Regions from separate parts of the Staphylococcus sp. 11262D007BW genome, predicted to be linked through region 2. Evidence: a T-box and tRNA genes for the amino acid it is inferred to sense, from the RefSeq annotation. Region 2 holds a T-box; the other holds one or more tRNA genes.
The links. A T-box is a leader RNA that pairs with one kind of tRNA and senses whether it is charged. The one in region 2 lies ahead of serS (serine--tRNA ligase), so its partner is inferred to be a tRNA-Ser.
Positions count from the first base shown of each region.

Region 1: it has a tRNA-Ser gene. The T-box ahead of serS (serine--tRNA ligase) is inferred to sense a tRNA for this amino acid. The anticodon was not compared.

Region 1 covers NZ_JBPWPJ010000001.1:1,218,134-1,222,559, reverse strand. The annotation lists gene hemY (protoporphyrinogen oxidase) at 1-235, shown strand, start outside; gene ACEE93_RS05960 (RBBP9/YdeN family alpha/beta hydrolase) at 398-952, shown strand; tRNA gene ACEE93_RS05955 (tRNA-Glu) at 1,266-1,337, shown strand; tRNA gene ACEE93_RS05950 (tRNA-Met) at 1,448-1,521, shown strand; tRNA gene ACEE93_RS05945 (tRNA-Asp) at 1,531-1,607, shown strand; tRNA gene ACEE93_RS05940 (tRNA-Phe) at 1,615-1,687, shown strand; tRNA gene ACEE93_RS05935 (tRNA-His) at 1,702-1,774, shown strand; tRNA gene ACEE93_RS05930 (tRNA-Gly) at 1,793-1,866, shown strand; tRNA gene ACEE93_RS05925 (tRNA-Asn) at 1,876-1,950, shown strand; tRNA gene ACEE93_RS05920 (tRNA-Glu) at 1,952-2,023, shown strand; tRNA gene ACEE93_RS05915 (tRNA-Ser) at 2,080-2,168, shown strand; gene ACEE93_RS05910 (hypothetical protein) at 2,829-3,050, shown strand; gene ACEE93_RS05905 (hypothetical protein) at 3,146-3,277, shown strand; gene ACEE93_RS05900 (hypothetical protein) at 4,043-4,246, shown strand.
Region 2 covers NZ_JBPWPJ010000001.1:2,085,077-2,089,502, forward strand. The annotation lists gene metX (homoserine O-acetyltransferase MetX) at 1-24, opposite strand, end outside; gene serS (serine--tRNA ligase) at 513-1,793, opposite strand; T-box leader at 1,892-2,083, opposite strand; gene hutH (histidine ammonia-lyase) at 2,128-3,630, opposite strand; gene ACEE93_RS10175 (NAD(P)H-hydrate dehydratase) at 3,847-4,426, shown strand, end outside.

The sequences.
Region 1 (4,426 bases), 870 kb from region 2:
TATGATGACATTTCATGGAGAGCCTGAATTTACAGTAGTGAATAAAATGATTCAAGCAAGTCCTCAATATCATGTGGGCCATATTGCTCAAATTGAGGCGATTCAAAAACATATACATGATAATTATCAGCATTTACAAATTACAGGGGCACCATTTGAAGCAGTAGGATTACCTGATTGTATTCGTCAGGCTCAAAAGGCTGTAAATATCTTGTTACCAAGAATTACAATGTAAAATAATAAGACAGATAATCGACTAAAAATACTATTATTTTTAGTCGACTTTTTAATTTTGATTGCTCATTGTGCTTAAAAACTAAAGTATATTAGCATAAAATTTAGACCATATGTGATATGATATTTTTGTTGAATAATACTAGAAGGAGGTATGGAGACAATGACAAATGTATATATTGTACACGGCTATCAAGCAGATAGTAACAGTCACTGGTTCCAATGGTTAAAGTCATCTTTAGAGTTGGAAGGACATGATGTAACGGTGCTTGATTTGCCTAACTCAAGTGAACCGGAGTATAAAGCGTGGATTACATATATGAATGAACATGTAACGAAGGTCACAGGTGAGACAATTTTTATTGCACATAGTTTAGGTGTTATTACAACATTACGCTTTTTACAATCTTTACCTCAACAACATATTGGAAAGCTTGCTATAGTATCTGGTTTTAATGATAAACTAGGTGATTTAGCAAATTTAAACGACTTTATTGATGAAAATTTAGATTATGATGACTTAAAACAACGATTAAGTGATGCTTTTGGTATTGCAGCTATAGATGATGAGATTGTACCATGTGAATTAACTAAAGCATTGTGTGAACGATTAGATGCGAAATTTTATGAATTAGAAGAAGGTGGCCATTTCCTTGAAAGAGATGGTTATGATTCTTTCTTATTTTTGAAGAAAAAAGTTATTCAAAACTTTGATTAATATTTTATGTGTGGGGTTGAGTCTATTCATCGTAGACTCAACTTTTTTCATAGATAACGAAAAATTGAAATGGGTAGGGGAAATTGTTCAAAAACAATGAGTTATTTTTTAAGAGATTGTATATGATGGATATTTAAAGCAATAAGATTAATGAAGAAGGGGGAGGTTGATAAGAAAAAAAGATGTTATTTACACCCTAATTTTTCGTAATTACTATAAAGTAAATAAATTACACTAAATATTTATGGAAAAGGCGTTGACGTTTTAATATATACGCTATATACTGAGGAAGTCTTAAAAAATTATTAACTTTGGCTCCTTGGTCAAGCGGTTAAGACACCGCCCTTTCACGGCGGTAACACGGGTTCGAGTCCCGTAGGAGTCATCTCAACATGATTTTAAAATTAATTTTTCTTAAAAGAATTTTAAAAAAGTGTTGACATTAAATTTACAACTTGATATACTAAAAAGGTAAGTAATTCGAAATAATATTAACGCGGGATAGAGCAGTTCGGTAGCTCGTCGGGCTCATAACCCGGAGGTCGGTGGTTCAAATCCGCCTCCCGCAATTACATAATGGTCCCGTAGTGGAGCGGTTTAACACGCCTGCCTGTCACGCAGGAGATCGCGGGTTCGATTCCCGTCGGGACCGCCATTATTATGGTTCAGTAGCTCAGTCGGTAGAGCAAAGGACTGAAAATCCTTGTGTCGGCGGTTCGATTCCGTCCTGAACCACTTCTCTTATCACGGCGGTTGTGGCGAAGTGGTTAACGCATCGGATTGTGGTTCCGACATTCGTGGGTTCGATTCCCATCAACCGCCCTTATCGATAAATCATTTGCGGGTGTAGTTTAATGGCAAAACCTCAGCCTTCCAAGCTGATGTTGTGGGTTCGATTCCCATCACCCGCTCCATTTTATTTATCCACAGTAGCTCAGTGGTAGAGCTATCGGCTGTTAACCGATCGGTCGTAGGTTCGAATCCTACCTGTGGAGCCACGGCTCCTTGGTCAAGCGGTTAAGACACCGCCCTTTCACGGCGGTAACACGGGTTCGAGTCCCGTAGGAGTCATATAATCAGAAGTGAAATATCGCTTCTGATTTTTTTATTTATCATCTTAATAGAGTGGAGAGTTGTCCGAGTTGGCCGAAGGAGCACGCCTGGAAAGTGTGTAGGCGCCACAAGCGTCTCGAGGGTTCGAATCCCTCACTCTCCGTACTTTAGCCTATAACCCGCATGGTTATGGGCTTTTTATTTTCGTTGCCACAGTATTGCCACAGCACATAAAAAAACCGCCTCAAAATAGGGCGGTAATTACGAGTAATTTATTTTTCTATGCTCAATTATCAGTAGCGTAAAGGCGTTTAACCGTCCTCGGATACATAGTGGTGTGCACTCTTTTTTATAAAATTCGATATATGGAATGATATAAGGTAATTTATCATATACTTATAATTGTACAATTATAATCCACACCCTAACCGGTGTGGTATTTTTTATGCGAAAAAATAAAAAAAGATAGAGAAAAGTGTCGCTTTATGCTTTATATCTCATACGTGATATAACATAAATATAGAAAGGAGGCAACAGAGTGAAACGTTCAGAAAACGTAAGCAAAAGAAAAAAGAACGCAGAGACGACGCATTCTTTTGGATAGCGGTCGCAAGCTTGATAATCCAAATATTAGCGGCCATCTAAGCGTTCAAAGGTCAAGGGCTTGTAGCCCTTACCTCATTATAAATGGAGGTGGCTAAAATGGAAAGAGAAACAAAAAGAAATTTAACATTGTATATAATGATAGCTACACTTGTATTATCGATAATTAATCTAATATCACTATTTTAATAAAAAAAGGAGGTTTCACTCTGTAATTATAATGAATAATTTTTACGAAGTTTCAAATACAGTAACTAAACATATAGAATCTAAAGAAGTATCGAATTATAAAATAAACAAAGACACTGGTGTAGCGTATGGAGCTATAAGCGAATTAAGAAATGGCAAAAGAAAAATAAAAAACTTAACATTAGAAACTGCCGAAAAACTATATAACTATCAAAAAGGGCTGAATAAAATGGAAAATAAAACAAACATGTAGATATCTACCAACGCGATAACGATGTTAAAATCATCACTAAAGGAGAAAGTGGAGATTTTATAAGTTACACAATTCAACATGTCTGGTTAGATAATGTGAATTATTTAGTTGAATTAATTCGCGGCGATAAATTAGATACCCACTTTAATGGTGTAGAAGTTGAGGGTGTCATGGAACACGACTATACTATCGAAGATGTAAGAAAAGAATTAGAAAATTGTAAATAAAAATCAAGCGACCAATAAAATGATCGTTTTTTTAACGTCCCTAAAATACTGTTAGCCCTTGTAAAATAAACTTTATAAACTCCCTCACTCTCCGTACTTTAGCCTATAACCCGCATGGTTATGGGCTTTTTATTTTCGTTGCCCCAATATTGCCCCAGCACATAAAAAACCGCCTCAAAATAGGGCGGTAATTACGAGTGATTTGTTTTTCTATGCTCAATTATCAGAAGTATAAAGATAGGCAACAAATCAGGGATATGTAGTATTATTATCTAAAAAATGTGTATCATTAAAATGAACCTTGTAGTTATAATTCATATCACATCAAGTGTAGTCTTTTGTGTAAAAAAGTTGAAGAAAAGTATTGGTATTATTCCGATTAGATAGAATGGTTATATATGTAATTTAGTTGATAACTTACAAACCACCATGAGAGGAAGTGGTTAAAATGGATGCCATCATAAAAATGCTGATGTTCGTTGTACTTGTAACAATGTAACGAACATCAGCGATTTTAAAACAACTTAGAAAATAGCATCTTGATTATCTAGAGACCAATAAAGATAATCAGAATGATGAATAAATCCAAAGGGGTTAACAACCCCTTACCTCTTTTCATGGTTATTATATAATATAAAGGGCGTGTATTTCAATTGTATATACTTATTTTTATATTATTAGTCATTGTATCGTTGCCTGAGATTATTAAATTAGCTAGAGTTATTCACATGAGAAAAATAGGGTACAAACATGAAGGTGATAAACTTGTCAGAATACAAAAAAACAATTCGAAAACTACTAGATAGCAATGTATCAGGGTATCAAATATATAAAGATACTGGTATGTCACAAGGACGCATTTCTGATTTAAGAAGAGGTGTTAGAAAATTAGGTGGCATATCTTTAGAAATTGCTGAAAAATTATACAACTATCAAAAAGAACTAGAGAAAAAATCAAGCGACCAATAAAACGGTCGCTTTTTTCTATATACGAGTCAAGCACGTGTCAATTTAGTTATATTTACTTATTTTTTGTTAGAAAGTAATTTTCTATAAACCTTATAGTTATAGGCTTTTATACTATCCTATAAAATATAAATTATCCCTCATTCTCCGTATTTTAGCCTACAACCTGCATGGTTATGGACT
Region 2 (4,426 bases):
CAATGTATCTACAATATAATTCATCTATGTCCCCTCCTCCTTAAAATGAAAGATTGGGACAAAGATTGTTGATTTTCTGAGAAACTGATTTAATGCGCTCTCAGAAATGGGTGCAAATCTTTAATCTGGTTATCCCAATCTTGTTATAGCATCTATGGCTTAGTATTCATCATCAATGTTGAATTTGTTTTCCATCCAGTAGAGTTAGACTCCCCTGCCCCTCTTAAAAATACATCACTTTATTTATTAATGATACTTCACAACGCGATACGTTGCAATCGTTATCAGAAAAAACTGATTATTGCATTCATATTAGACTTCCCTCACAGATACATCACTATACCGTACCTCTAAAAACGTTGATATAACAAAAGTTTTATCCCCTCCCCTACTTACACTATATTTTTAGATAGGGGGTCTAAATTAAGGCACATATAACCCTTTTATGTTAAAAATAAAAAGAGTACTAAAAGCGAATCATGCCTTTAGTACTCTATTATTAACGTATATTATTATTTAGGTTCAATCACTGTTTGACCACCCATAAATGGTACAAGTGCTTCAGGAATTGTAATAGAACCGTCTTCATTTTGATAGTTTTCTACAATAGCAGCAAATGTACGACCTACTGCTAATCCAGAACCGTTTAATGTGTGAACATATTCAGGTTTTGCATCTTTATCGCGTTTGAAACGGATATTCGCGCGGCGTGCTTGGAAGTCCACACAGTTTGAACAAGAGCTGATTTCTTTATAATCATTGTAACTTGGTAACCAAACTTCTAAATCGTATGTTTTACTTGCACCAAAGCCGATATCGCCAGTACATAAAATCACACGACGGTATGGTAAACCTAATTCTTCTAAAATGGCTTCAGCATTACCTGTCATTTCTTCTAATGCATCCCAAGAATCTTCAGGTTTTTCAATACGTACCATTTCCACTTTATCAAATTGGTGTAAACGGATTAAACCACGTGTATCGCGTCCTGCAGAACCCGCTTCACTTCTGAAACATGCTGATTGGCCTGTGAATTTTTCAGGTAAGACACCTGGTTGAATAATCTCTTCACGGTAGTAGTTTGTGAGTGGTACTTCTGCTGTTGGAATAGTGTACATGCCTTCTTTTTCTACTTTAAATAAGTCTTCTTCAAATTTTGGTAATTGACCAGTACCATACATTGCGTTTTTATTCACAAGTTGAGGAACCATCATTTCTGTATAACCGTGTTGTGTTGTATGTTTTGTAATCATGTAGTTCATTAACGCACGTTCTAATTTAGCACCTTCATTTGTTAGGAAGACGAAACGCGCACCAGATACGCGTGCTGCACGGTCAAAGTTTGCCATTTTTAAGTCTTCTACAAGATCCCAATGTGCTTTTGCGTCAAATTCGAAATCACGAGGTGTACCCCATTTTTTAAGTTCAACGTTTTCATCATCATCTGCACCTTGAGGTACATCGTCATGAATAAGGTTTGGAATACGTGATAATTGATCTGTTAACGCATCTTCCGTTTCTTTTAATACAGCATCAATTTCTTTAATTTTTTCGCCAACTTTACGTTGTTCTTGAATAGCATCGTCTGCATTTTCTTGATTACGTTTCTTTTCAGCAATTTCTTGAGATGCTTGATTACGTTTTGATTTTAAATCTTCTGTTTGTTGAATTAAATCTCTACGTTTCTCATCAAGTTGAAGTACTTTATCAACAACTTCTGGATCATCTCCGCGTAACGCGATTTTTTCTTTCACTTTTTCAGGGTCATTTCTAAATAATTTAATGTCTAACATGTCACAACTTCCTTTCAATTTTTATCTATTGATTATAGACGTACCAACCTCACGATTACGCTTAATATGATTAAAACGTAAAAAAAACACGCCCCTACACAAGGGACGTGGTCTACGTGTTGCCACCCTATTTAACAGACAATTGTCTGCACTCTAACAAAGTTAACGGTTTGACCCGAATTGTTATCCATCGTGGGTAGATTTCATATAGATCTATTTGTTTGTTCACACCAACCACAAACTCTCTGTAAATGTCACTATATTACTTAGTCCACAAACAATTGATTATCTGAATTTAACTTAAATATATCAGAAAAATTTTAAAAATTCAAGTTTAATTTGTATATGCTTCATTACGTAAATATTTTGCCACATTTTCAATATCAAAATGAAATTGTCTATCTTTGTCGATAGTAGGCACTACTTCACGTAATGCATCGTATTTTTGACGAGTTGCTTTAGATAATTGATCAATACCTTTTAATTCAACTGCTTGTAATGCAATAATCGCTTCTATCGCTAAAACACGACGAACATTTTCCAATATTTGATAACCATGTCTAGATGCAATAGTACCCATTGAAACATGATCTTCTTGATTGGCAGAAGATGGGATAGAATCCACACTTGCGGGATGTGCTAATGTTTTATTTTCTGACACAAGACTTGCAGCAGCATATTGCATAATCATTGCGCCACTTTGTAAACCAGGTTCTGGACTTAAAAAGGCAGGTAAGCCACCGTTTAATTGAGGATTCACTAAACGCTCTAAACGACGTTCTGAAACGTTCGCTAATTCACTCAATCCAATTTTTAAAAAGTCGAGTGCAAATGCGATAGGTTGACCGTGAAAGTTCCCACCTGAAATTACAAGTGTTTCATCATCTTGATCAAATATAAGTGGATTATCATTAGCAGCATTCATTTCACACTCTAATTTTTCACGTACATAATCGAACACTTGAAAGCTTGCGCCATGAATTTGTGGAATACAGCGCAATGTATAAGGATCTTGTACACGAATTTCCCCCTGACGCGTTGTTAATTTTGATCCTTCAAGCCAGTCTAACATCCGTCTTGCTACATCTATTTGTTCTTTAAACTGACGGGCTTTATGTACTGATTCATGATAAGCGTCAATGATGCCATTTAACGCTTGATGCGTTAGCGCTGCAATCCATTCTGCTTGATAGCCAATACTTTCCGCTTCTATGTAATTCACAACCCCTTGTGCGGTCATGGCTTGTGTTCCGTTAATTAATGCAAGGCCTTCTTTAGCTTGTAATTGTAAAGGCTCTCGCTGTAATTGTGCTAAGACGTCCGAGCTGTCTAATTGTTGTCCTTGATAATACACTTGTCCTTCACCAATTAAAGCAAGTGCTAAATGGGAGAGAGGAGCTAGATCCCCAGAAGCGCCAAGTGAGCCTTGTTGTGGAATCACAGGAATAATACGTTGATTAATAAAAAAGATCAATTGAGAGATTAACGTCATCGTGACGCCTGAATGACCTTTTAATAGCGTGTTTAATCGTAAAATCATCATAATAAGGGCAACGTCTTCTGAGAACGGTTCGCCCATCCCACATGCATGGGAACGAATTAAATTCTTTTGCAATTGGTCATATTGATTTGAATCAATACGCACATCACTAAATAACCCAAAACCAGTGGTAATACCGTAAATTGTTTCTTTATTATCGATAATCCGTTCCACAGTCGCTCTACTCTGTTGAACACGAGCTTGAGCGTCGTCTGAAATTTCTATTGTCTCTTGCTTTATTAAAAATTGACGTATATCTTCAATTTTTAACTGTTCTCCAGTAAGTACTAATGTCATATCTCTATCCCCTTACGTTTAAATTATCTCATCCTTTGTCTCTATTTCAGTATAGTGTGACCGTTTCAGTTAAACAATAGTTCTAGGCATATCCGTAACACGGTAGCGTATTACTTATTTAATTGATTAAAACGTTATATTTTTGCTATTGACGAAAGTGAATTCCAGGTATAATATATCTTGTTGTAATAACGGAAGGAAGATAGGAGGGGTTTGATGCAGACATTATCAACTGTAAACATACCTAAACGTAAACAAGAAACGCATAAAGGGGATTATGGCCGTATTCTATTAATTGGCGGTAATGCGAACCTTGGCGGGGCAATTATGTTAGCGGCGCGTGCGTGTGTATATAGTGGCAGTGGTTTATTAACTGTGGCGACACATCCTACGAATCACGTGGCACTTCACTCACGTTGTCCTGAAGCGATGGTTATTGATATTAACGATACTAAAAAGTTAACGAAACAAATTGAAGCTTCTGATTGTATCTTAATTGGACCTGGATTAGGCTTAGACTTTAAAGGGAATAACGCGATGACGTTTTTACTACAAAACATTCAACCACATCATACATTGATTGTGGATGGAGATGCGATTTCCATTGTCAGTAAGTTGAAGCCTCAAAATCCAAAATGTCATGTCATTTATACTCCTCATCAAAAAGAATGGGAACGCTTAAGCGGTATTCCAATTGAAGAACAAACTTATGAACGTAATCGAGAAGCAGCCGACCATCTTGATGCGACTGTCGTCTTAAAAAAACATGGCACTGAAATATTTTTTAAAGAAGATG